DNA from 2 places in the Neobacillus sp. GCM10027624 genome. Region 1 is predicted to be linked to the other one. Evidence: riboswitches for the same ligand, from Rfam matches in the RefSeq annotation. Region 1 holds a riboswitch; the other holds the start of a gene.
The links. Region 1 has a riboswitch for S-adenosylmethionine ahead of ACFQZ9_RS16120 (methionine ABC transporter ATP-binding protein). Riboswitches for the same ligand answer to the same signal wherever they lie in the genome.
Positions count from the first base shown of each region.

Region 2: it holds a riboswitch for S-adenosylmethionine, as region 1 does, so the genes downstream of both, ACFQZ9_RS23880 (O-methyltransferase) here and ACFQZ9_RS16120 (methionine ABC transporter ATP-binding protein) in region 1, are expected to answer to the same signal.

Region 1 covers NZ_JBHTHD010000010.1:361,629-370,563, forward strand. The annotation lists gene ACFQZ9_RS16115 (O-acetylhomoserine aminocarboxypropyltransferase/cysteine synthase family protein) at 11-1,327, shown strand; SAM riboswitch class I at 1,463-1,568, shown strand; gene ACFQZ9_RS16120 (methionine ABC transporter ATP-binding protein) at 1,732-2,760, shown strand; gene ACFQZ9_RS16125 (methionine ABC transporter permease) at 2,750-3,421, shown strand; gene ACFQZ9_RS16130 (MetQ/NlpA family ABC transporter substrate-binding protein) at 3,435-4,283, shown strand; gene sufC (Fe-S cluster assembly ATPase SufC) at 4,674-5,456, shown strand; gene sufD (Fe-S cluster assembly protein SufD) at 5,478-6,779, shown strand; gene ACFQZ9_RS16145 (cysteine desulfurase) at 6,781-8,010, shown strand; gene sufU (iron-sulfur cluster assembly scaffold protein) at 8,000-8,437, shown strand; gene sufB (Fe-S cluster assembly protein SufB) at 8,499-8,935, shown strand, end outside.
Region 2 covers NZ_JBHTHD010000014.1:7,250-22,177, forward strand. The annotation lists gene hppD (4-hydroxyphenylpyruvate dioxygenase) at 1-447, shown strand, start outside; gene ACFQZ9_RS23865 (flavin reductase family protein) at 565-1,188, shown strand; gene ACFQZ9_RS23870 (fumarylacetoacetate hydrolase family protein) at 1,185-2,108, shown strand; gene ACFQZ9_RS23875 (homogentisate 1,2-dioxygenase) at 2,124-3,284, shown strand; SAM riboswitch class I at 3,388-3,496, shown strand; gene ACFQZ9_RS23880 (O-methyltransferase) at 3,619-4,200, shown strand; gene ACFQZ9_RS23885 (NUDIX hydrolase) at 4,336-4,950, shown strand; gene ACFQZ9_RS23890 (aspartate kinase) at 5,133-6,494, shown strand; gene ACFQZ9_RS23895 (DUF2238 domain-containing protein) at 6,549-7,124, opposite strand; gene ACFQZ9_RS23900 (DUF2238 domain-containing protein) at 7,142-7,708, opposite strand; gene ACFQZ9_RS23905 (GntR family transcriptional regulator) at 7,876-8,493, shown strand; gene ACFQZ9_RS23910 (ABC transporter permease/substrate-binding protein) at 8,532-10,094, opposite strand; gene ACFQZ9_RS23915 (ABC transporter ATP-binding protein) at 10,094-11,218, opposite strand; gene ACFQZ9_RS23920 (response regulator transcription factor) at 11,412-12,083, shown strand; gene ACFQZ9_RS23925 (sensor histidine kinase) at 12,084-13,463, shown strand; gene ACFQZ9_RS23930 (hypothetical protein) at 13,621-14,025, shown strand; gene ACFQZ9_RS23935 (hypothetical protein) at 14,090-14,218, opposite strand; gene ACFQZ9_RS23940 (nitroreductase family protein) at 14,379-14,864, shown strand.

The sequences.
Region 1 (8,935 bases):
GTGGATTTGTGTGGGAGTCGATCAAAAGAAATTACGTTTTGAAACTTTAAGTGTTCATGGAGGCTTATCTCCAGATCCCGTAACGGGTGCTCGTGCCGTTCCAATTTATCAAAACAATGCCTATCAATTTAAAAGCACTGAACACGCCGCTAACCTTTTTGCGTTAGCAGAACCAGGTTACATATATACACGGATTCATAACCCCACCACAACTGTCTTTGAGGAAAGGGTTGCCTTATTAGAAGGCGGTGTTGGGGCTCTTGCAGTTGCAAGTGGGATGGCCGCCATTACCTTGGCAATTTTAAACCTTGCTCAAGCTGGTGATGAAATTGTCGCAGCATCAACATTATACGGCGGCACTTACAATCTTTTTGCAGTGACATTACCAAAGTACGGAATTAATGTGAAATTTGTTGACCCTGAAAATCCTGAAAACTTCCGTACTGCCATCACGGAAAAAACAAAAGCGGTTTTCGCCGAAACAATTGGCAATCCAAGCTTAACCATATTAGATATTGAAAAAGTGGCCGATATTGCCCATGCGGCAGGTGTTCCGCTGATTATCGACAATACCTTTGCAACACCATTTCTCTGCCGTCCGATTGAACATGGTGCAGACATTGTCATTCACTCTGCTACAAAATGGTTGTTAGGAAATGGTACAACAACAGGCGGGATTATTGTAGACGGTGGTAAGTTTGATTGGAATTCGCCAAAATTCCCGGGCTTTACAACACCAGATGCGAGCTATCATGATCTTGTTTATGCGGAGGCACTTGGTGCGGTTGCCTATATTATCAAGGCACGCGTTCAATTGCTGCGTGATCTTGGACCGGCATTAAGTCCTCAAAATGCTTTCCAATTTGTCCTAGGGCTCGAAACTCTTCATGTTCGTATGAAAGAACATGTTGCCAATACGAAGCAGATTGTGGATTATTTAGTAAACCATCCTGCTGTTGAATGGGTATCCTATCCAGGACACCCATCACATCCTGACCATGAGCTTGCTGAGAAATATTTACCAAAAGGTGCCGGCTCAATGGTTGTATTCGGTATCAAGGGCGGTAAGGAAGCAGGAGCTAAGTTAATTGATTCCATTACTCTCTGGGCACATGTGGCCAATGTTGGGGATGCGAAGAGCTTAATTATTCACCCGGCAAGTACCACACACCAGCAATTAGACGCTGAGGGTCTTAAAGCAGCTGGAGTTTCTGAAGATTTAATTCGTCTATCAATCGGTATCGAAAATGTTGAGGATTTAATTGAAGACCTTGAATCTGCTATTGAAGCAGCAACCGGGTTGATATCGTTAACGGCCAATGCCTAAAACTACCATGTTTGATTTTTTCTAAATATGTAGAATTTTCGTTGACACTCCTTTTTATCCGTGATACGATAGCTTTCGTAATAAAATGATTGCTTACATCATATGTGTGTTAATTGAATATAGGATGCTTAAATGCTCTTATCCAGAGAGGTGGAGGGATGTGCCCGATGAAGCCCGGCAACCGTCAATTTAATTGAAATGGTGCCAATTCACACAAAGCGTTTGCTTTGAGAGATGGGAGAAAGGTTGAATTTATTATGCCTTTCTGCCTGCGCAGAAAGGCATTTTTATTTTCCTAATATAGAATGTTTTATTCAAAACCATCAAACCCTATGTTTAAGTGATACTGAGCAATTGGAATTTTTTACTTTTACTTATATATGGAAAAAAAGAAGGTGAATTCTATGATTTCTATAAAAAATGTTCGAAAAATTTTCCCTTCGAAACAGGGACAGTTAAAGGCAGTAGACGACGTGAACCTGGAAATTAACAAAGGGGAAATTTTTGGGGTAATTGGTTATAGTGGCGCGGGTAAAAGTACACTAATTCGTATGTTAAACGGATTGGAGCTTCCTACAGAGGGATCCGTTACTGTTGTAGGCCGTGAAGTTTCAAAGATTAAAGGCAGTGACTTGCGAAAAGCACGTCAAGAAATCAGTATGATATTCCAGCACTTTAATTTACTTTGGTCAAGAACAGTTAGTGAAAATATTGAGTTCCCACTGGAAATTGCAGGAGTAACGAAAGCGGAAAGATTAAAGCGCGTCAGCGAGTTGGTAAAACTAGTTGGCCTTGAAGGCAGGGAAAATGCTTATCCCTCACAGCTGAGCGGCGGCCAAAAGCAAAGAGTTGGTATTGCCCGTGCATTAGCGAACAATCCAAAGGTTTTGCTTTGTGATGAAGCAACCTCAGCCCTTGACCCGCAAACCACGGATTCAATCCTTGACTTGTTGGTCGATATCAATAAAAGGCTTGGTTTAACGATTGTTTTAATCACCCATGAGATGCATGTAATTCGTAAAATCTGCCACCGAGTTGCAGTAATGGAAAGCGGTAGAATTGTAGAGCTTGGTCCTGTATTGGAAGTGTTTAGAAACCCGCAGGCACCGATTACGAAGCGATTTGTTCAGCAGGTTACGGAGCCGGAGGAAACAAAAGAAACAGTGGAGCATTTGCTTGAACGATATCATTCCGGTACTGTTGTCCAGCTGACCTTTATTGGTGAGGCTGCTGAACAGCCAATTATTACGAATTTGATTCGCTACAATGATGTAACGGTTAATATCCTGCAGGGGAAAATTTCTCAGACACAAAGCGGTTCATATGGTACCTTGTTCATTCATCTCGATGGGGACGCGGACAAAGTCAATCAAGCGGTTGACTATATTCGCACCCAGCAGGTTGGAGTGGAGGTGGTAACAAATGAACAATGATCCATATTTAACTGATATTGACTGGCAGGCAATGTGGGAGGCAACCGTGCAAACTCTTTACATGACCGCAATATCCGTTATTGCTACCTTTATATTAGGAATTATTTTGGGATTACTCCTTTTTCTTACCGGAAAAGGAAATATGTGGGAAAATAAAGTGGTTAACACTGTCATTAGCGCATTTGTAAATATCTTTAGGTCGATCCCTTTTATTATCTTAATTGTTTTGCTCATTCCATTCACAATGCTATTGGTTGGCTCGATGATTGGAGAAAATGCAGCATTACCGGCCTTAATCATTGGTGCGGCTCCGTTCTATGCAAGAATGGTTGAAATTGGCCTGAGGGAAATTGATAAAGGTGTTATTGAGGCAGCAAAATCAATGGGGGCAACAACAGGAACGATTATCTGGAAGGTACTGCTTCCGGAATCGATGCCGGCACTTGTCTCAGGGCTTACGGTTACAGCGATTGCACTTGTTGGTTACACAGCCATGGCAGGAGTAATTGGTGCGGGAGGACTTGGAAACCTTGCCTATCTCGAAGGGTTCCAGCGAAACCAAAATGATGTAACACTGGTTGCGACCATCATCATTCTTGTCATTGTATTTATCATACAGTTTATAGGGGATTTAATTACTACAAAAATAGATAAACGCTAAAGGAGAATTCAAAATGAAAAAATGGTTAAGTTTATTACTTGCATTATCTCTTGCGCTTGTTTTAGCAGCATGCGGAACATCTAAAAAGGACGATACTGCAAGCAGTGGGGACAGCGGAAAAAAATTAACAAAATTAGTTGTGGGTGCATCTAACGTGCCGCATGCAGAAATTCTTGAAAAAGCTAAACCAATTTTAAAAGAAAAAGGAATTGACCTAGAAATTAAGAAATTCCAAGATTATATTTTACCGAATAAAGCATTAGCTTCTAAAGAATTGGATGCGAACTACTTTCAGCACATTCCTTACTTAAATGCTCAAAATAAAGAATTTGGTTACGGCTTTGTAAATGCTGGTGGAATTCATATTGAGCCAATCGGAATCTATTCTAAAAAGTATAAAAAGTTAAGTGATCTTCCAAAAGGTGCACATTTAATTATGAGTAACTCTGTAGCTGACCATGGCCGTCTTCTTTCTTTACTTGAAGCACAAGGACTAATTAAATTAAAGTCTGGGATCGATAAAACAACGGCTACAATTAAAGATGTTGTAGAAAACCCTAAACATCTAAAGTTTGATACAAATTATGAGGCTTCTTTATTACCAAAAATCTACCAAAATGGTGAAGGTGATGCTGTATTAATCAACTCAAACTATGCGATTGATGCAGGTTTAAACCCACTCAAGGATTCAATTGCAATTGAAGATAAAAACTCACCATATGTCAATGTGATTGCTGTTCGTAAAGGCGATGAAAATAAGCCGGCAATTAAAACTCTAGTTGAAGTATTGCATTCTAAGGAAATTCAAGATTTCATTCTTGAAAAATACAAAGGTGCTGTCGTACCAGTTTCTGCGAAATAATATATAAATAGGAAGAAATTGAAAAAGTCAGCGGGTAATCTTGCTGACTTTTTCTATGCATGTTTTTTATGCCAATACATGAAACATACTCGAAGAGTGAAAAATAGGTAGGAATTGAATGGCAATATCTAAAAAAATAGGTTATGATTTTATCCGAGTGTGTTTGTCCGAATCAGAAATTACTCTGAAAATAATCTGAATTTTTCTTTTATTGGACATGTCTATTCTCATTTAATAGGGTTGCAGTGAAAATCATTTCACGTTACCACTGTTTAGGAGTTGCTAACAGATTCTATTTGTTATAAGATTGTAATGAGAATAGAATGAGAATGAATTTTTTAAGTACTGCGTTCTATAAGATACAATAACTTTCTTTTCGGAGGTATAGATATGGCTGGATCAACATTAACTATCAAGGATCTACATGTAGAAATTGATGGAAAAGAAATTTTAAAAGGTGTAAACCTTGAAGTAAAAGGTGGAGAAATCCACGCAATCATGGGGCCAAATGGTACAGGTAAATCGACATTATCGTCTGCAATCATGGGTCACCCTAAATATGAGGTAACTAGCGGAAATATTATTTTAGATGGTCAGAACGTCCTTGAAATGGAAGTAGATGAGCGAGCACGTGCAGGCCTATTTTTAGCTATGCAATACCCAAGTGAGATTAACGGCGTAACGAATGCAGACTTTTTACGTTCAGCAATCAATAGCCGCCTTGGCGAAGGTAATGAAATTTCCTTAATGAAATTTATCCGTAAAATGGATAAACAAATGGAATTCCTTGAAATGGACCTTAATATGGCGCAGCGTTATCTAAATGAAGGATTCTCCGGCGGTGAGAAGAAGCGTAATGAAATTCTTCAATTAATGATGCTTGAGCCTAAAATTGCTATTTTAGATGAAATTGACTCTGGTCTTGACATCGATGCCTTAAAGGTTGTTTCAAAAGGAATTAATGAAATGCGCGGTGAGGATTTCGGGTGCTTAGTTATTACTCACTATCAACGACTTTTAAACTATATCACTCCTGACTACGTGCACGTAATGATGCAAGGCCGTATCGTGAAATCAGGCGGTCCAGAACTTGCACAACGCTTAGAAGCAGAAGGATATGACTGGATCAAGAAAGAACTTGGAATTGAAGATGAAACAGTTGAGCAAGCTTAAGTAAGCGTTAGGAGGATTACGATGACAACAGAAACGAAATTACCGTTTGATCAGGATTTTGTTCGCTCCTTTTCAAAGCAAGCAGGCGAACCTGCTTGGATGGAAGAGCTCCGCTTAAAGGCATTAGCTGATGTCAATATACTTCCAATGCCAAGACCGGAAAAAACAAAAATTGATAAATGGAACTTTACCCAATTTACTTCACATACTGTGAAAAGCGAACCATTCACTTCCCTAAATGAATTACCGGAGGAAGTGAAATCGCTTGTAGCGGAAAATAAAAATTTATATATTCAACGCAACCAAACACCTGCGTTTTTATCTTTATCTGAAGAACTTAAAAATAAAGGTGTTATCTTTACCAATCTAATTACAGCTGCAAAAGAGCATGGAGATTTATTAAAAAAATACTACATGACTCAAGCCGTTAATGCAGATGAACATCGCTTGACTGCATTGCATGCAGCCCTAGTAAATGGTGGAGTATTCTTATATATTCCAAAAAATGTAGAAATTACTGAACCAATTCAAGCTGTTTATCTACATGATAATGCGGAAGCTAATCTTTTTAATCATGTAATTGTGGTTGCAGAAGATAATAGTTCAGTAACGTATGTTGAGAACTATATTTCCACAATGGAAGCAGCGAATGGTATTTTTAACTTGGTATCAGAAGTCGTTGCTAATACAAATTCGCAAGTAAAATATGGTGCCGTTGATTACCTTGCAAAAGGCATCACTACTTATGTAAACCGACGTGGCGTGGCCGGCAGAGATGCGCGGATCGAATGGTCACTTGGTTTAATGAATGAAGGAAATACAATTTCTGAGAACACCACTAATCTTATTGGTGACGGTTCATTTGGCGATACAAAAACAGTTGTAGTAGGCCGTGGGGACCAAACCCAAAACTTTACGACACGTGTTGTTCACTTTGGTCAGCATACCCAAGGAAATATCATGAATCATGGTGTGGTGAAAGATAGTGCTACAACCATCTTCAATGGAATTGGAAAAATCGAGCATGGTGCATCAAAATCTGATGCCGAACAAACTTCCCGTATATTAATTCTTAGCGATAAGGCACGCGGAGATGCCAACCCAATCTTGTTAATTGATGAAGATGATGTAATGGCGGGACACGCTGCTTCTGTTGGCCGTGTTGATAATGTACAACTTTATTATTTGATGAGCCGTGGTATTTCAAAATCGGAAGCGGAACGATTAATCATTCATGGTTTCCTTGCACCTGTGGTTAGCCAGATCCCAATCGAGGGTGTTCAAAAGCAATTAACTGGAGTAATTGAAAGGAAAGTGCGTTAAAATGAATATCCAAGATATTCGCAAACTGTTTCCTATTTTAGACCAAGATGTTAATGGTAAGCCGCTGGTATATTTGGATAGTTCAGCAACCTCTCAAAAGCCAATCCAAGTAATTGAGACCATTGAAAAATATTATCGTGAAATCAATTCCAATGTCCACCGAGGTGTGCATACACTGGGAACAAGAGCAACAGATGCATACGAAGGGGCAAGGGAAAAGGTTCGTAAGTTTATCAATGCAAAATCAACACAAGAAGTTATTTTTACTAGAGGAACAACTACTTCTATTAATACGGTTGCAGCAAGCTATGCGGCAGCGAACTTAAAAGAAGGCGACGAAATCGTTATAACTTATATGGAGCACCATAGTAATATCATTCCGTGGCAACAAGTGGCTAAACGAACAGGGGCTAAACTAAAATATATAGACTTGCAGGAAGACGGCACCATTTCCTTAGATGATGTTCGGGCACAAGTTACATCGAATACGAAAATTGTTTCGGTTATGCAGGTTTCAAACGTGCTTGGTTCCATTAACCCCGTAAAAGAGATTGCTAAAATTGCTCATGAAAATGGCGCTGTAATGGTAGTTGATGGGGCTCAAAGTGCACCACATATGAAAATTGATGTTCAAGATTTAGACTGTGATTTTCTTGCCTTTTCTGGCCATAAAATGTGCGGTCCTACGGGGATTGGCGTTCTTTATGGTAAAAAAGAATTGCTTGAAAATATGGAACCGATTGAATTTGGCGGTGAAATGATTGATTTTGTTCATTTACAAGAATCAACTTGGAAAGAACTCCCTTGGAAATTTGAAGGAGGGACACCGATCATTGCCGGCGCAGTCGGTCTTGGAGCAGCTATCGACTTTTTAAATGAAGTTGGATTAGATAATATTGCCGAGTATGAACATAAGCTTTCTGCTTATGCTTTAGATAAATTATCTTCCGTTCCTGGTATTACAATTTATGGACCTCATGATCCGGCAAAACGTGCAGGCTTGGTTACGTTTAATATCGATGATGTTCATCCGCACGATGTTGCAACTGTCCTCGATGCTGAAGGAATTGCCGTCCGTGCAGGACATCACTGTGCACAGCCATTAATGAGATGGCTGAAAGCAACAGCGACAGCACGTGCCAGCTTTTACCTATATAATACGGAAGAAGATATTGATAAACTCGTTGAAGGGCTTGTCAAAACAAAGGAGTATTTCAGCGATGTCTTCTAATATAGATTTAGACGCACTTTACCGAAGAGTTATTATGGACCATTATAAAAAACCGCGGAATCGTGGTATTTTAGAGGATGGCAATCATACGATTAATATGAATAACCCAACCTGCGGCGACCGCATTCAATTGACCTTTAAGGTTGAAAACGGAATCGTCGAGGATGCCAGGTTTGAAGGCGAAGGCTGTTCCATTTCCATGTCCTCTGCATCGATGATGACGCAGGCGATTAAAGGAAAAAAAGTTGAAGAGGCTTTAAAACTCTCAAAAATCTTTTCCGATATGATGCAGGGAAAAGAAATAGATGATGATATCGATTTAGGTGATATTGAAGCACTTCAAGGGGTTTCAAAATTCCCTGCCAGAATCAAGTGTGCAACTTTAGCATGGAAGGCCATGGAAAAGGGTTTGAAGGAAGAGGAATAAGAATAAAAACGTACGAGTCCTTTTTGGTCTCGGACCGTTTACGAAATGGAGGAAGACGACGATGGCAAAAAAAATGCCTGAAATCGGTGATTATAAATATGGTTTTGCCGATAAAGACGTTTCCATATTCCGATCAAAACGTGGTTTAACACGTGAAATTGTTGAAGAGATTTCAAAAATGAAGGGTGAACCCCAATGGATGCTTGATTTCCGCTTAAAATCATTGGAAATTTTTTATAGCAAACCAATGCCGCAATGGGGCGGAGACCTAAATTCATTAAACTTTGACGAAATCACTTATTATGTAAAACCATCTGAGAAATCTGAGAAGTCATGGGACGAAGTACCGGAAGAAATTAAAGCGACTTTTGACAAACTTGGTATTCCTGAAGCAGAACAAAAATACCTTGCAGGTGTTTCTGCTCAATATGAATCCGAAGTTGTTTATCATAATATGAAAGAAGACCTTGAAGAACTTGGAATCGTATTTAAAGATAC
Region 2 (14,928 bases), on a different contig from region 1:
ATGCACAATGGCGGCCGGATTAAATTCCCGATAAATGAACCTGCAGAAGGAAAACGGAAATCACAAATTCAAGAATATCTGGAATTTTATAATGGCCCTGGTGTTCAGCATTTGGCGATTTTAACAGAAGATATTGTATCGACTGTAACAACATTGAAAAAGCATGGTGTTGAGTTTTTAAAAACCCCGGGATCCTATTATGAAGCATTAGGCGGGCGGATTGGAAAAATTGATGAAGAAATAGAAAAGCTCCGTGAGCTGAATATTTTAGTCGATCGGGATGATGAAGGATATTTACTGCAAATCTTTACGAAACCGATTGTGGATCGCCCGACTTTGTTTGTGGAAATTATCCAGCGTAAAGGTGCAAGAGGTTTTGGGGAAGGGAATTTCAAGGCTTTATTTGAGTCGATTGAACGTGAGCAGGCTAAACGGGGAAATTTATAATGACTAGATAAAGAGTGTAATATTTTTAATGGGATCACCATATGGTCGGTAAAAAGGGAGGAAGGACTTTCTCCCTTTTTTCAAAGTTTATGTTGATAAGGAAGAGTGGTGGATGCAGTGGAAATCACCCCAGAGACACTTGAATGGAAAGAAGCCTATAAACTATTAGTTGGGTCTATTTTGCCTAGGCCGATCGCATTTGTATCAACCTTGGCGGAGAATGGAACAGCGAATGCGGCGCCGTTTAGTTTTTTTACCGCTATTTGTGCCAGTCCAATGCTGGTCTGTTTCTCCCCAATGCGGAGAGGGAAGGACGGGGCGAAAAAGGATACACTTGTTAATATTGAAAATACCCAACAGTTTGTTATTAATATTGTCAGTGAGGGAATAGCATTACAAATGAATGACTGTGCGATTGAATTCTCCCCTGAAATTGATGAAATTAATGAGACAGGTTTAACGAAAGAACCTAGTAAAAAGATCAATGTCCCACGAATAAAGGAATCGCTTGTCCATTTAGAATGTGAGTTGTACCAAGTACTGGATTTTGGTGATCAGCCAGGGGCCGGAAGCCTTGTTATTGGCAAAGTGGTCCATGTACATGTGAACGATGACCTTTATAACAATAACCGGATTGATTCTGAAAAACTAAAGCCGCTTGGCAGGATGGCGGGAAACACCTTTACGGATCCGTTAGTGCGGACCTTTGATATGGTAAGAAAAACGGAGGCTGGAAAATGAAATTTGTAACTTTTGAAAAAAGTAATAAAACGGTTCGGGCCGGCCTCTTGTTAAACGAAGAGTATGTTGTTGATCTGATTGAAGCAACAGGCGATGAACTTCCTGCTAACTTACTAGACTTTATCATTTCCCATGAGCAATATATGAAAAAGGCTGCTGAGCTTATTTCGATTTCAGTTGAAGATTCCGCAGTATATCGAATAGCAGATATTCGCTTAAAAGCTCCATTACCCGTACCGAAGAGTTTCCGAGATTTTTATGCATTTGAGGAGCATGTAAAAACGGCAAGAGAAAACAGGGGACTTGAAATGATTCCGGAATGGTATGAGATACCTGTATTTTATTTTTCCAATCATTTAGCCATAAATGGACCAGAAGAGGAAATTATCAAGCCGGAAGAATCAGATTGGCTGGATTATGAGCTAGAAGTTGCTTGTGTCATCGGCAAAGAGGGCAGAAATATTCCTGCAGCTGAAGCAGACAAGTATATTTTCGGCTATTGTATATTAAATGATTGGAGTGCAAGAGATCTTCAGCGTAAGGAAATGAAGGTAGGACTTGGCCCTGCAAAGGGGAAGGATTTTGCCACTTCTATAGGACCGTGGATTGTAACGAAGGATGAATTGGAACCATTGAAGGCGGGAAAAGGCTTTAATCTAGCCATGAAGGCGCGTGTAAATGGGGTTCTTCTATCGGAAGGGAATATGAAAGACATTTACTACTCTTTTGCTGAAATGATTGAAAAGGCCTCCAAAGGAGTGACACTATACCCCGGGGAAATCATCGGGTCTGGGACTGTTGGGACAGGGTGTATTCTTGAGCTTGGCCCTAAGGTGCACCGCTGGTTAAAGCCCGGAGATCGTGTAGAGCTTGAGATTGAAAAATTAGGGGTTTTAAAGAATACGATTAAAGAGGGATAGAAATGAGGTGGCCGGATGTTTTATCGTCAGATGGGCAAGATTCCCCATAAACGTCATACAATCCATAAGAAGGAAGATGGCAGCCTTTACCGCGAGCAGGTGATGGGGACACGCGGGTTTTCGGGAACTCAGTCGATTTTATATCATGAATACATGCCTACCGAAGTAGTGAAATCGGAATTAGTTACGAGTTTTTTGCCGGAATATGAAGACCAGCCAAGTTTACGGCACCGTCATTTTTTTACCGGCAACGTATCCAAGCATGGAAATGCGCTAACAGGAAGACAGTACATTTTAGGTAATCAGGATTTGCTGATTGGAACTGCAAATGTGACGGAAGGAATGCCTAGCTTTTATCGAAACGGCGATGGCGATGAAATGCTCTTTATTCACCATGGTTCCGGAAAGCTTGAGACGATGTTTGGAACGATTTCTTACCGGCCGGGGGATTATTTAGTAATCCCAATTGGAACAATTCATCGAGTGATTCCAAATGGAAATGAAACGACTAAAATGCTGTTTGTAGAATCCTTTAGCCAAATTACAACACCAAAAAGGTATCGTAATGAATACGGGCAGCTTTTGGAACATAGTCCGTTTTGCGAGCGGGATATCCGTGGTCCGGAGTCGTTACAGACGTTTAATCAAAAGGGCGAGTTTGAGGTCTTAACGAAATCAAGAGGAAATATCCATTCACATATCCTTGGCCATCATCCGCTCGATGTGGTTGGCTGGGATGGGTACCTCTATCCTTGGGCGTTTAATATAGAGGATTTCGAACCGATTACGGGAAGGGTCCATCAGCCGCCGCCTGTTCACCAGACCTTCGAAGGAAATAATTTTGTGGTATGTTCCTTTGTGCCAAGATTATATGATTATCATCCGCAGTCAATACCGGCACCATATTACCATAGCAATGTGAATAGTGATGAGCTCCTCTATTATGTTGACGGTAATTTTATGAGTAGAAAGGGGATTCAAGAGGGCTCGATAACGCTTCACCCAAGTGGCATCCCGCATGGGCCTCATCCTGGGAAAACAGAAGCAAGCATTGGCAAAAAAGAAACATTGGAACTAGCTGTTATGATTGACACGTTTCATCCATTGAAGGTTGTAAAAGCCGCAGCTGCAGTTGAAGATCTTGATTATATGTACTCTTGGGTGGAAAAAAAGTAATAAATATTTTAAACTCTCAGAATTATTATGGTGTAAAAGTATTGTCTTTTTGTAAAAACTGTGCGATACTTATTGGCAAATGAAATAAATTCCATAAAATTTATTCTTATCCAGAGAGGTGGAGGGACTGGCCCTGCGAAACCTCAGCAACCCCTGATTATTTCAGGAAGGTGCTAATTCCAACAGAGTAGACATACTCTGGGAGATAAGAGGTCGGTATCGTTTATCCAAAGGCCTCTTATGACAAGAGGCCTTTTTATTTTTTATTTTGTAAAGTTATTGTCGTATTCAATGAAACAATCAGAATACATCTATTATAAAAGGGGGGATCGTCATGGAGGAAAGCAAAGTTTTGCAAGCACCAGTTGCTTACGCGAAAATATTACAAGACTCTAAGGGGATTGGCTTTGAACAGTCCTGTGACAGAAAAACAGGGTTTTTGCTAAAAGGATTGGCTTCCTCAAAATCTAAAGGAAATTTCTTAGAGCTGGGAACGGGAGCAGGGGCATCTGCTTCATGGATTATTGAGGGAATGGATAGTGACAGCAGGCTTACGACGGTTGACATAGATGCGAGTGTGCAATCTATTGCTAAGAGGTACCTCGGGCAAGACAGGAGAGTGTCATTCCGTTGCGAGGACGGAGCGGCTTTTATTCAAAAAATGTCGGAGCAATTTGATTTTATTTTTGCTGACACCTGGCCGGGGAAATTCGAGCTACTTGATAAAACCTTAGATCATTTAAATGTGGGAGGGTTTTATGTGATTCATGATTTGCTTCCCGATGGAAGAGTGCCGGAAGAATATAGAATCAAAGCCCCTAAACTGGTTGATACACTCCGAAAACGAGATGATTTGGTGATAACAGAAATGGATTGGTCGACCGGGCTGTTACTGGCAATCAAGACCAATATATGAGTTTATTAAGAAATTTGAACTGAAAGAGTAATTTCTACCATGAATCTTGTCTAAAATTAAAATAACAATATCTCTATGACAGGGAATACTTGATAGCAGTATATCAAGTTGAGTGAAACAAAAGAGGTGAAATTTATGGATTTGGAATTTATTCATCATAAATTAAAAACACATACTCCGACCATACTGGGAAGTGAAAAATTTTCCAAGTATGCAGTACTTTTACCTCTTATTCAAAAAGAGGATGGAATCCATATCCTGTTTGAAGTCCGGTCAATGGAGCTCAGGAGACAGCCGGGAGAAATTTGTTTCCCAGGCGGAAGGATTGATTCTGACGATTCTGATGAGAAAGGAGCGGCAATACGGGAAACCCTTGAGGAACTTGGAATAAAAAGAGAAAATATCTCGAAAGTATTTCCTTTGGATTATATGGTTTCACAGTTTGGTATGATTATTTATCCCTTCGCTGGATTTATTGATTGTCCTGAATCGATACAACCTAATCCAGCTGAAGTGGGGGATGTTTTTTCGGTACCCATTTCCTTTTTCTTAAATAATAATCCTGAAGTTTACAATTTGAATTTTAAAGTTGAACCGGAGAAAAACTTTCCGTTGGAGTTAATTCCGGGGGGAGAAAATTATAAATGGCGGACAAGAGGATTGGACGAATATTTCTATATTTATGAAGAAAAGGTTATATGGGGATTAACTGCCAAGATTCTTTTTCATTTTATTGAACTCATTCGTTAAATTTTATTTATAGGAAAACAGTGGGCTTTAATAGTTGAAATTTTACTACTTTTTTGGTCTAATTGTATTAATGTCCACTGCAAATAAACAAATGTCCTCAATGGGAGGAAAAAAACTATTGATTATTTTCAGAATTAGAATAAAATTAAGATTATATTTTTAAAGATTAGGAGTTGTAAGAAATGAAGGTCGTTAAATTTGGAGGATCGTCTTTAGCATCAGGAAAACAATTAGAGAAGGTTTTCCAGATTGTTGTTTCAGACCCTGCCCGGAAGGTAGTAGTCGTTTCGGCACCAGGAAAAAGATTTTCTGAAGATGAGAAGGTAACGGATTTATTGATTGAGTGTGCTGAACTTTCCTTGCAGAATCAGGATCCAAAAGAAAAATTAGCTGCTGTAGTTGCAAGATATGCGTTAATTGCTGAAGAATTAGCCATTTCTTCAGATGTCATTCATGAAATTGAGAATGACCTAAAAAGAAGAGTTTCCTCGGATAAGAGTAATCCTGAACGGTTTATGGATTTAATGAAGGCTAGCGGAGAGGATAACAACGCAAAATTAGTTGCTGCCTATTTCCAATCGCAAGGTGTCGATGCCTCTTATGTTGATCCTAAGGATGCAGGACTTCTTGTCAGTGATGAGCCAGGAAATGCCCAAACTCTACCGGAATCATATTCAAAATTAGCCTCACTTCATGATCGACGAGGAATTTTAGTATTCCCAGGATTTTTTGGCTATAGCAAGGAAGGGGATGTATTTACCTTTTCACGAAGCGGATCAGATATTACCGGTTCAATCCTTGCCAATGCTTTAAAGGCCGATCTTTATGAAAACTTTACCGATGTGGATGCCGTTTATTCCGTTAATCCGTCATTAGTGAGCCACCCAAAGGAGATCAAAGAATTGACATATCGTGAAATGCGTGAGCTTTCCTATGCAGGATTTTCTGTTCTTCATGATGAAGCGCTTGTTCCGGCCTTCCGTGCAGGAATCCCAGTGAATATCAAAAATACAAATAATCCATCTGCACCCGGTACAAGAATTGTTTATGAACGCGATAATACAAACGGTCCAGTTATCGGAATTGCCAGTGATGAAGGCTTCTGCAGTATTTATGTAAGTAAGTATTTAATGAATCGAGAGGTTGGGTTTGGCCGCAAGCTTCTTGGTATTCTAGAGGAGTTTGGCCTATCCTATGAACACACTCCTTCCGGTATTGATGATATCTCGGTGATTTTAAGAGAGAATCAGCTTGCTCCAGGGATGGAGGAAGAAATTAAAAGACGTATTGAAACAGACCTTAATGCTGATTTAGTTAAATTTGAACACAGCCTGGCCCTGATTATGGTGGTTGGTGAGGGCATGCGCAGGAATGTGGGAACAATGGCCAGGGCATCAAAAGCTTTAGCAAAGGCAAAAATTAATATCGAAATGATTAACCAAGGATCATCCGAAGTAAGTATGATGTTTGGGGTAAAAGAAGTCGAAGAAAAAAGAGCCGTTCAAGCACTTTATGATGAATTCTTTGTAGCCGTGATGGTTTAAAAGTTACATACATCACATGGAGAGAAAAAGCAGATCTATTTTAGGTCTGCTTTTTCATTTCTTGTTTAATTTTATTTTTGTTCGAATTCCAGCCCAAATGGCGATGGCGAGCCCTCCCGCAGTATCGGCAATCAAATCTGTCATCGTGTCTGTATTTCCGCCGCCTTGCAGGGTCATGCCCAAAAATTGATCACAGCTGAATTCATAAACTTCCCATAGGACTCCGCCGAGGGCAGCAAAAGATAGGGTATACAAAAAGACAAACCAAGGGGAAATCGCATCTCCTGCATTTCGATGAATAAGTCGCTCATATAAAGCAATCGCTGCAAATGCAAGGATTCCGCCGCTGATAAAATGCATAAAGGTGTCCCACCAGCCAAGGCCATACCATCCCCGTATCGACCCTAAATATTGCGAACCAATCAAGAAGATTAAATAGGAAAATACGATGGGTAAATTAAATTGGAGCTTTGTAAATAAGGCTAAAAGAAGCGGAATCGCACCACAGACAATACCGCCAATCGCTACGGTAGATTTAAATGTTGCACCGGTTGAATGATAATAAAAAGCCAAAATGGCCATAAATAGCACATAGGCTGCACTTATGAGAATGACAAGTTTCCGATTCATTGATTTATTTCCTCCAATTAAACCTGTTGTTTGCGGACTAAGGAGTATAGTGCAATCAGGAGTCCCCCGGCTAAACCACATAATAAATCATACATGGTATCAGTGTTGCCGCCCCTTTGCATCGTGTGTGTAAACGTTAAATCCCCTAAAAATTCATAGATTTCCCAAAACACACTGGCCGATGCACCAAGAGAAAGCACAAATAGAAAGAGAACCCACCCTGATACATCCTTGCGAATCTGAGAAGGCACTAGTATCTTAAAAAGTGTGATGGCGATCACACCAACGTAAGCTCCCTTGTATAAATGAAGAGTGGAATCCCACCATTTATAATGAAGATAAAAAAGGGCAATGGAGCCTAAATACGTAGAACAAAACAGAAATAAGAAATAACCTAAAACTTGTGGAATGTTAAAAGGATTATTTTTTAAACGCAATAAAATCAATGGTAAAGCACTGACAATAATTCCGCCTAATGCTACCTGCCATTTAGAGGTGTCATCCTTAACGAGGTAATAAACAAAAAGTATAGTCATAAAAACCATAAAGGCGATACTTAAATAAAGGATTATTTTACGTTTCAAGTCTCCACCCCATTTCCACTTCCTTTTACAATTATGTCCAAAATCTCCTGAATAAAGTCTTTAACATTTCACTCGCTTGCAAACATCTAAAAGAGTATAGTGGAAGAGTATTAGATACAAAAATTAAGACGAGACTTTTTTATTATAGTGGTGTCGGAGGTTTTGCTATGGAAAGGACACAAATACCTACATATGAACGGATCGCAATTGATTTAGCCAATCGAATCTATGATGGAAAATTTAAGGTGGGAGAAAAAATTCATGGTAGATCCACATTGGCCAGTGAATACAAGGTTTCTCCTGAAACCGTCCGCAGAGCAATAAAAATTTTAGAAGATGTGGAAATTGTTCATTCTACCAAAGGCAGTGGAATCGTAATCTCCTCAAGGGAAAATGCCTTCAAGTATATTCATCGATTTTCGAATCTTGCCAGTGTAAAAGACCTAAAGAAGCAAATGAACCATCTCATTGAAGAGCGCGAAAAACTTGACGAACAGTTGTATGAAACGTTAACGAAAATTATGGATTATTCAGACAAACTGCGTCATACGAATCCATTAGCCCCACTTGAGATTGAAATTTTCCCTGGCTGCATCCATATTGGCAAGACGATTTCTGATATGAAGTTTTGGCAAAACACTGGAGGGACAGTGATTGGGATGAAAAGGAAAGGGGAGACGATTATCTCACCCGGACCCTATGCATTAATCCAAGAAGGAGATATTCTCCTTGTCATAGGAGATGAAAAAACGTACGAAAGAGTTCAGCATTTTTTAGAGGAATAAAAAGGAGACCGGTCCATAGTATAGACCGGTCTTTAGAATTATTTTATAATTCCTTCTTTTTGTAAAAACTCTTTTGCAACTTTTGCCGGAGACTGCTTCAAGCTGTCTACTTTATAATTTAATTCACGCATTTTCTCATCAGTTATTTTACCCGAGAGCGCATTTAATGCCTTTTTCAGTTCCGGATGTTTTTTTAAGGTTTCCTCTTTTACGATTGGTACGGCATAGTATGGAGGGAAAAAGTTTTTATCGTCCTTTAATACTTTTAAATGGAAGGCTTCAAGTAATCCATCAGTAGAAAATGCATCAATGGCATCACTCTTATGATGATCTAAAGCAGTATAGCGCAGGCCGCCATCAACAGCCTTCACATCTTTAAATTTTATTCCATATGTTTTTGTAAGACCGATTAACCCATCCTCGCGATTCGGAAATTCAATGGTTGGTCCAAAGGTTAAACCGTCACTCACTTTTGCCAAGTCAGAAATAGTGTTTAATCCATATTGTTTTGCCGTATCTTGACGAACGGCCAATGCATACGTGTTGTTAAAGCCAAGTGGTTTTAATAGATCAATACCATATTTTTTCTTAAATTCCTTTTGAACATAATGATAGACTTTATCAGGGTCGCTCTCAGGCGGTTGGTTTAAAATATTAACTAAACCAGTACCTGTGTATTCAACATAGGCATCAATATTCCCATTCTTAAGTGCACTAAAAGCCACTTGTGAACCACCGAGGTTTAATTTTCGTTCGACTTGCAAATCTGTTTTATCTTCAATTACATCAGCAAGCATATTACTTAAAATTAATTGTTCACTAAAATTTTTAGAACCTATGACAATTTTATCTTTGGAGTCGCCAGTTGCTTTTGCGTAAACACTAAATCCTCCTGCAGCAAGAACCACAATGGCGCTTGTTGCAATTAACCATTTCTTTGCTGGTTTCTTCTTCATTTTCGAGGATTTGATTTTACTAGTATAAGAGATGGAAGACTCAAGTTTTCCAACAATAAAGTCAATTAGCAGTGCCAGGATACATGCAGGAATCGCACCGGCTAAGATCATGTTGTTGTCAACCGTTTGAACACCTGAGAATACCAGATAACCAAGCCCGCCAGCCCCGACAAAGGCAGCGATTGTCATCAGACCGACAGCGGTAACCGCTGAAATTCTGATTCCCGCCATAATCATCGGGAAAGCTAACGGCAACTGAACCTTTCTCATTGTTTGGCTCTTGGTTAAACCGATACCTTTGGCGGCTTCCAGAATGTCTGCATCAATATTCGTTAAACCTGTATAGGTATTTTTTACAATTGGAAGTAAAGAGTAAAGAACAACCATTACAATAGCAGGTGCACTGCCAATCCCGATAAACGGAATTAAAAACCCGAGTAAAGCCAAACTTGGAACCGCTTGGATGACATTTGTTGTTCCAATAATCGGCTTTGATAATTTCGGTTCTCTGGAAATCAAGATTCCGAGCGGGATACCGACAACAATAGCAATCACAACTGAAATGACACTTAAATATAAATGTTCCCCGATTAAACCAAAAATTTGGTCAGAGTTTGATTGTAGATAGTTCCAGAAATCCTTCATTAAAAAGCCACCTCCAAGTCAATTAGTTGACTGCTTAATGCTGATAAAATACTGCTTCTCGTAATTAGACCTGTTAATTGATTCATGTAATTTACAACAGGTACATAGCCAATCTTGTGTTCATTCATCGTTGTAAGAACAGAAATCAAATTTGCATCTTGGGAGACGGATAGAACATTTTGCTCCATCACATCCTCGATTGCATCATTACGGTTCAGCAATTGAATTCCTTTCAATGTCACTAAACCGATGAGAAGATTATTCTTATTCGTTACCATTAAGCTGTCAACCTTATGATCCTTCATGATTTCAATGGCCTGAAGAACATTACGTTTCCCGGTAATTTTAACGGGATGAGGGATCATAATATCCTCGGCCAATAGTAATTCAGGGTTATTCCATACCCTTCTTTTTCCAATAAAGTCTTCAACAAAATGGTTAGCCGGATTTTTTAAGATATTTTCCGGTGAATCATATTGAAGAATATCACCATCTTTTAAAATACAAATCTTGTCAGCTATTTTAATAGCTTCATCCATATCATGCGTTACAAAGATAATCGTCTTGTTAAATTCTTTTTGCATTTGGAATAGTTCATCCTGCAGAGAGCTTCTAGTCACGGGGTCTAAGGCACTGAATGGTTCGTCCATTAAGATGATATCGGAGTTAGTGGAGAAAGCACGAGCTACGCCAACCCTTTGCTGCTGCCCGCCGCTCAGTTCATTTGGATAGCGGTGAAGATATTCCTTTGGATTTAATCCAACCGTCTCCAATAATTCCTCCGTTTTTTGGGCAATTGCCTCGGGATCTTCTCCTTTAAGCTTCGGAATCAGCTCCAAATTTTCCTTGATCGACATATGTGGGAATAAACCCGTATTTTGGATAACATAGCCAATGTTTCGGCGAAGTTCAATCGTATTCATCGTCGAGATATCTTTCCCATTTACAAAGATTTTTCCCGATGTTGGTTGAATTAATTTATTAATCATTTTCAGCAGTGTTGTTTTTCCGCATCCGCTAGGACCGATGAATACGACTAATTGACCTGCTTCGATATCTAACGAAAATGAATTGATGATCGTTTTTGTCCGATACTTTTTAACAATATTTTTAAATTCGATCATATTTTGCATCCTCCTTTTTGTGTAGTAAAAATAATACCTGTGCTAATGCAACAACCTAAGTATAACATAAAAGTTGTTTCTTTGTCGAATCAACGCTGAAATCCTTGAGTTAATGGCTTAATCTTTCCTTATTCTTATGGATTGATTACAATTGTAAGGGAGTTAATAATGTAAATTAGTAGAAGGTGTGTAGATGAAAACCATTTTAGCAGCTGACGACGATGTGAATATTCTTAATCTGATTAAAGGGTTGTTAACGAAAGAGGGATTTAAGGTTATTGCCGCAGAGAACGGTGCAAAAGCATTAAAGCTTCTTGAAACAGACCTATGCGATTTGGCCATTGTCGATATTATGATGCCCGTTATGGATGGATATAGTTTAACAAGAGAAATAAGGAAGCAGTATGACATCCCAGTTATTTTATTAACAGCCAAAAGCCAAATTGAGGATAAAGAGAAAGGGTTTGAGTCGGGAACGGATGATTATTTAGTTAAGCCATTTGAACCCCGCGAATTAATTTTCCGCGTGAACGCACTGTTAAGAAGATATGGAAAAACAAGTGAAGCCAATATAAGTCTCGGCTCCCTCTTTATTAATAAAAAGGGCTATGAAGTTAAAATCAATCAGAAAACCTATATGCTTCCATTAAAAGAATTTGAATTGCTTTCCTTCCTAGCCGAACACCAAAACCAAGTATTTAGCCGCGGCCATTTAATTGAAAAGATTTGGGGACTGGATTTTGATGGGGATGAACGAACCGTTGATGTCCATATTAAGCGTCTCAGAGAACGATTCAATATGATTGAAAAGGATTTTTCCATCAAGACAATCAGAGGGGTTGGCTATTCGCTGGAGGTTCAATAAATGAAATCTCTCTATAGTAAGTTCGCGATTACGACGATTTTAATAATGATTTTAAGCGGGGTTCTTTCATTTATTGTTTCCAATCATTATTACCAGGTGACATTGAAAAAACAGAATGATGATAAAATCACCGGTTTTGCCCTGAAAATTGCTGATTTTGCCAGTAAGCAAAAAACGATCAGTTTGAAGGATTATTTCACCCATATTGGCGGAATCGGCTACCAAATCCTTTTGGTCGATTCAACGGGGCATCAACAATCTTTTGGGTCAGCCTTTCGAAAAAAAAATCTCCCTGATGAAGTGAAGGAAAAGGTGCTTAATGGTGAAGTGTACCATGGGATTCGTCAATTTCCGAAGCAAACCTTTGTTACTGGTTTTTTTGCAAATGAATTAGAGAACTCAATCGGTGTTCCGTTTACATACCAGAAAAAATCATATGCTATTTTTATTCGCCCTGATATTAAGTTAATGTTTAATGAAATGCATATTTTATTTGGCTGGCTCTTGCTGCTCTCGATTTTGCTAAGTGTTATTTTGGTCCTAGTCAGTACAAATTATTTGGTGAAACCGATTAGAAAGTTAAACGCAGCAACAAAGGAAATTTCAGAAGGGAATTTTTCGGTTAAATTGGACATTGACCGGAGTGACGAATTAGGGGATTTGGCAGTCAGCTTTACGAATATGTCACAGAAATTAGCAAAAGTGGAACAATTAAGAAGAGAATTGATTTCAAATATTTCTCATGATATACAGTCCCCGCTAACCAATATAAAAGGCTATTTAAATTTACTTGATGATCAAAATCTTGAGGAAAAAGAAAAAACTCAATATATCCAAGTTGTTCAATCGGAAGTGGAGCGGTTATCAACGATTACAAAGCAGTTACTCCTTCTTGCCTCGATTGAAAGCAAGAAGGACTTAATGAAGATCAGCCGCTTTAATCTCGCTGAGCAATTAAAAGGCGTGCTTCATCAATATCATTGGAGTATTGGAGATAAAGGAATTATGATGAGCTATTCACTCCCTGATACGTGGATTAATGGGGACTCCTCTTTGCTTTATTCTGTTTGGGAAAACCTGCTGACAAATGCGATTAAGTATAATAATGAAAATGGAAATATTGAAATTGATTTAATTGATTCTGGTTCGTCCATTGAAGTGACAGTTAAGGATAGTGGAATTGGTTTGGAACAAGAGCAATTGAAAAGAATATTTGACCGTTTTTATCGGGCGGATACTTCCAGGACACGATCTGTTGAAGGAACCGGCCTTGGGCTGTCGATTGTCCAATCAATTGTGCAGTTGCATCATGGAAAAGTGGAGGCATTAAGTCAAAAAGGCAAAGGAACATCCATTAAAGTGACACTTCCGAACATGTAAACTTACGTTCATCTTCCGTTCATATTCGTAACGTATTCTATTTACGAAATGAAACAAGGAAGGTGATTTTTTTATGTACTTATTACCGTTTAAAGAGATGACAGGGTCTTTGTGATGAAAGATGATCAGTTGGTTGAACAAGAAAGGAATGCTAAATATGAAAAGGTACAGTAATTTATTGTTAAAGATTTCCTCTGTTTTTGCTTTGGCAGGAGCTGCAATTGGCGGTCATATGGCAGGGTCAAATGATTATGCCTTCCGTCCAATTCACGCTCATATTTTAGTGGTTGGCTGGCTGACGATGTTTTCATGGGCGGTTTATTATCGATTATTTCAACCGAAGAGTCGTATTTTAACAGGGCTGCATGTTTATAGTGCCATTATTGGTGTAGTCGGATTAACTGTTGGTATGGCCTTGTACAATTTTAAACCGGCATTTCTGCCAGCGGCTGTTGAGACTGGCCTTTATATTGGCGGTGGGGCTGTGCTCCTCATTAGTTTTATTCTCTTTTGCATTCTTACCTTTACACAAGGTAATGAGGATGAAATGAAGGATTATTAGAGTAATTGAATTCGTTCATAAAAGAAAGAAACTCTCCTCCAGGATTGAGTTTCTTTTCTTTTGATTATTTATTTTGCATATCTTTTTTGGTGATTTCACTGCGGATGCTTGTTTCTTTAGCGAATTCGCTGTCCTGTTTTTTGTTATTAGGATATTTGTTTTTACGTTCACGATTATCATTGCGATTGGTCACTGTTTTCACCCCTTTTCTTTAACCTCGACGATTATTTTGCACAGGCGGATGATTTTTATAACCAACTTCCTAAAAAGAAAAGAATCTGGAAAATACATCCTACATATGATAGTATAACGTGTATTCGTTAACTGTATTTTGTATGGGAGGAAGAAATCCATTGAGTATTTTGGAAACGATTAAGTCACGCCGCACGATAAAAAAATTCAAAACTGATCCGGTTCATTCCGCGCAACTCATGACCTGGCTTGAGGCGGCGGCCATGGCCCCCAATCATCGGATGACGGAGCCTTGGGAAGTATATATTATTGGACAAGAAACTCGAGCAAAACTGAACCATAAAACCAATTTTGGAAATGCTCCTGTCTTAATGGCTGTTTTATCAAAACATGGGGCAACAGCTCTTGAAACAGAGGAAAATGCTCTTGCAACGGCATGTTTTGTTCAAAATTTTAGTTTAGCTGCATGGGAAGAAGGAATCGGGACATTTTGGTCCTCTATTGCAGCAGCAGCAAACAAACGGGAGATTCTGGGGGTACCGGAAGGATATGACGTGATTGGGGTATTTGGCGTTGGTTACCCTGAAGAAATCAGTGAACCAAAACCACGGACACCAATGCAAAATAAACTAAAGGAACTGCCATAGACTAGAAAAGCCAATTGCTAATTTGCAGTTGGCTCCACTTTTTTGACAATCGTATAAGATGATT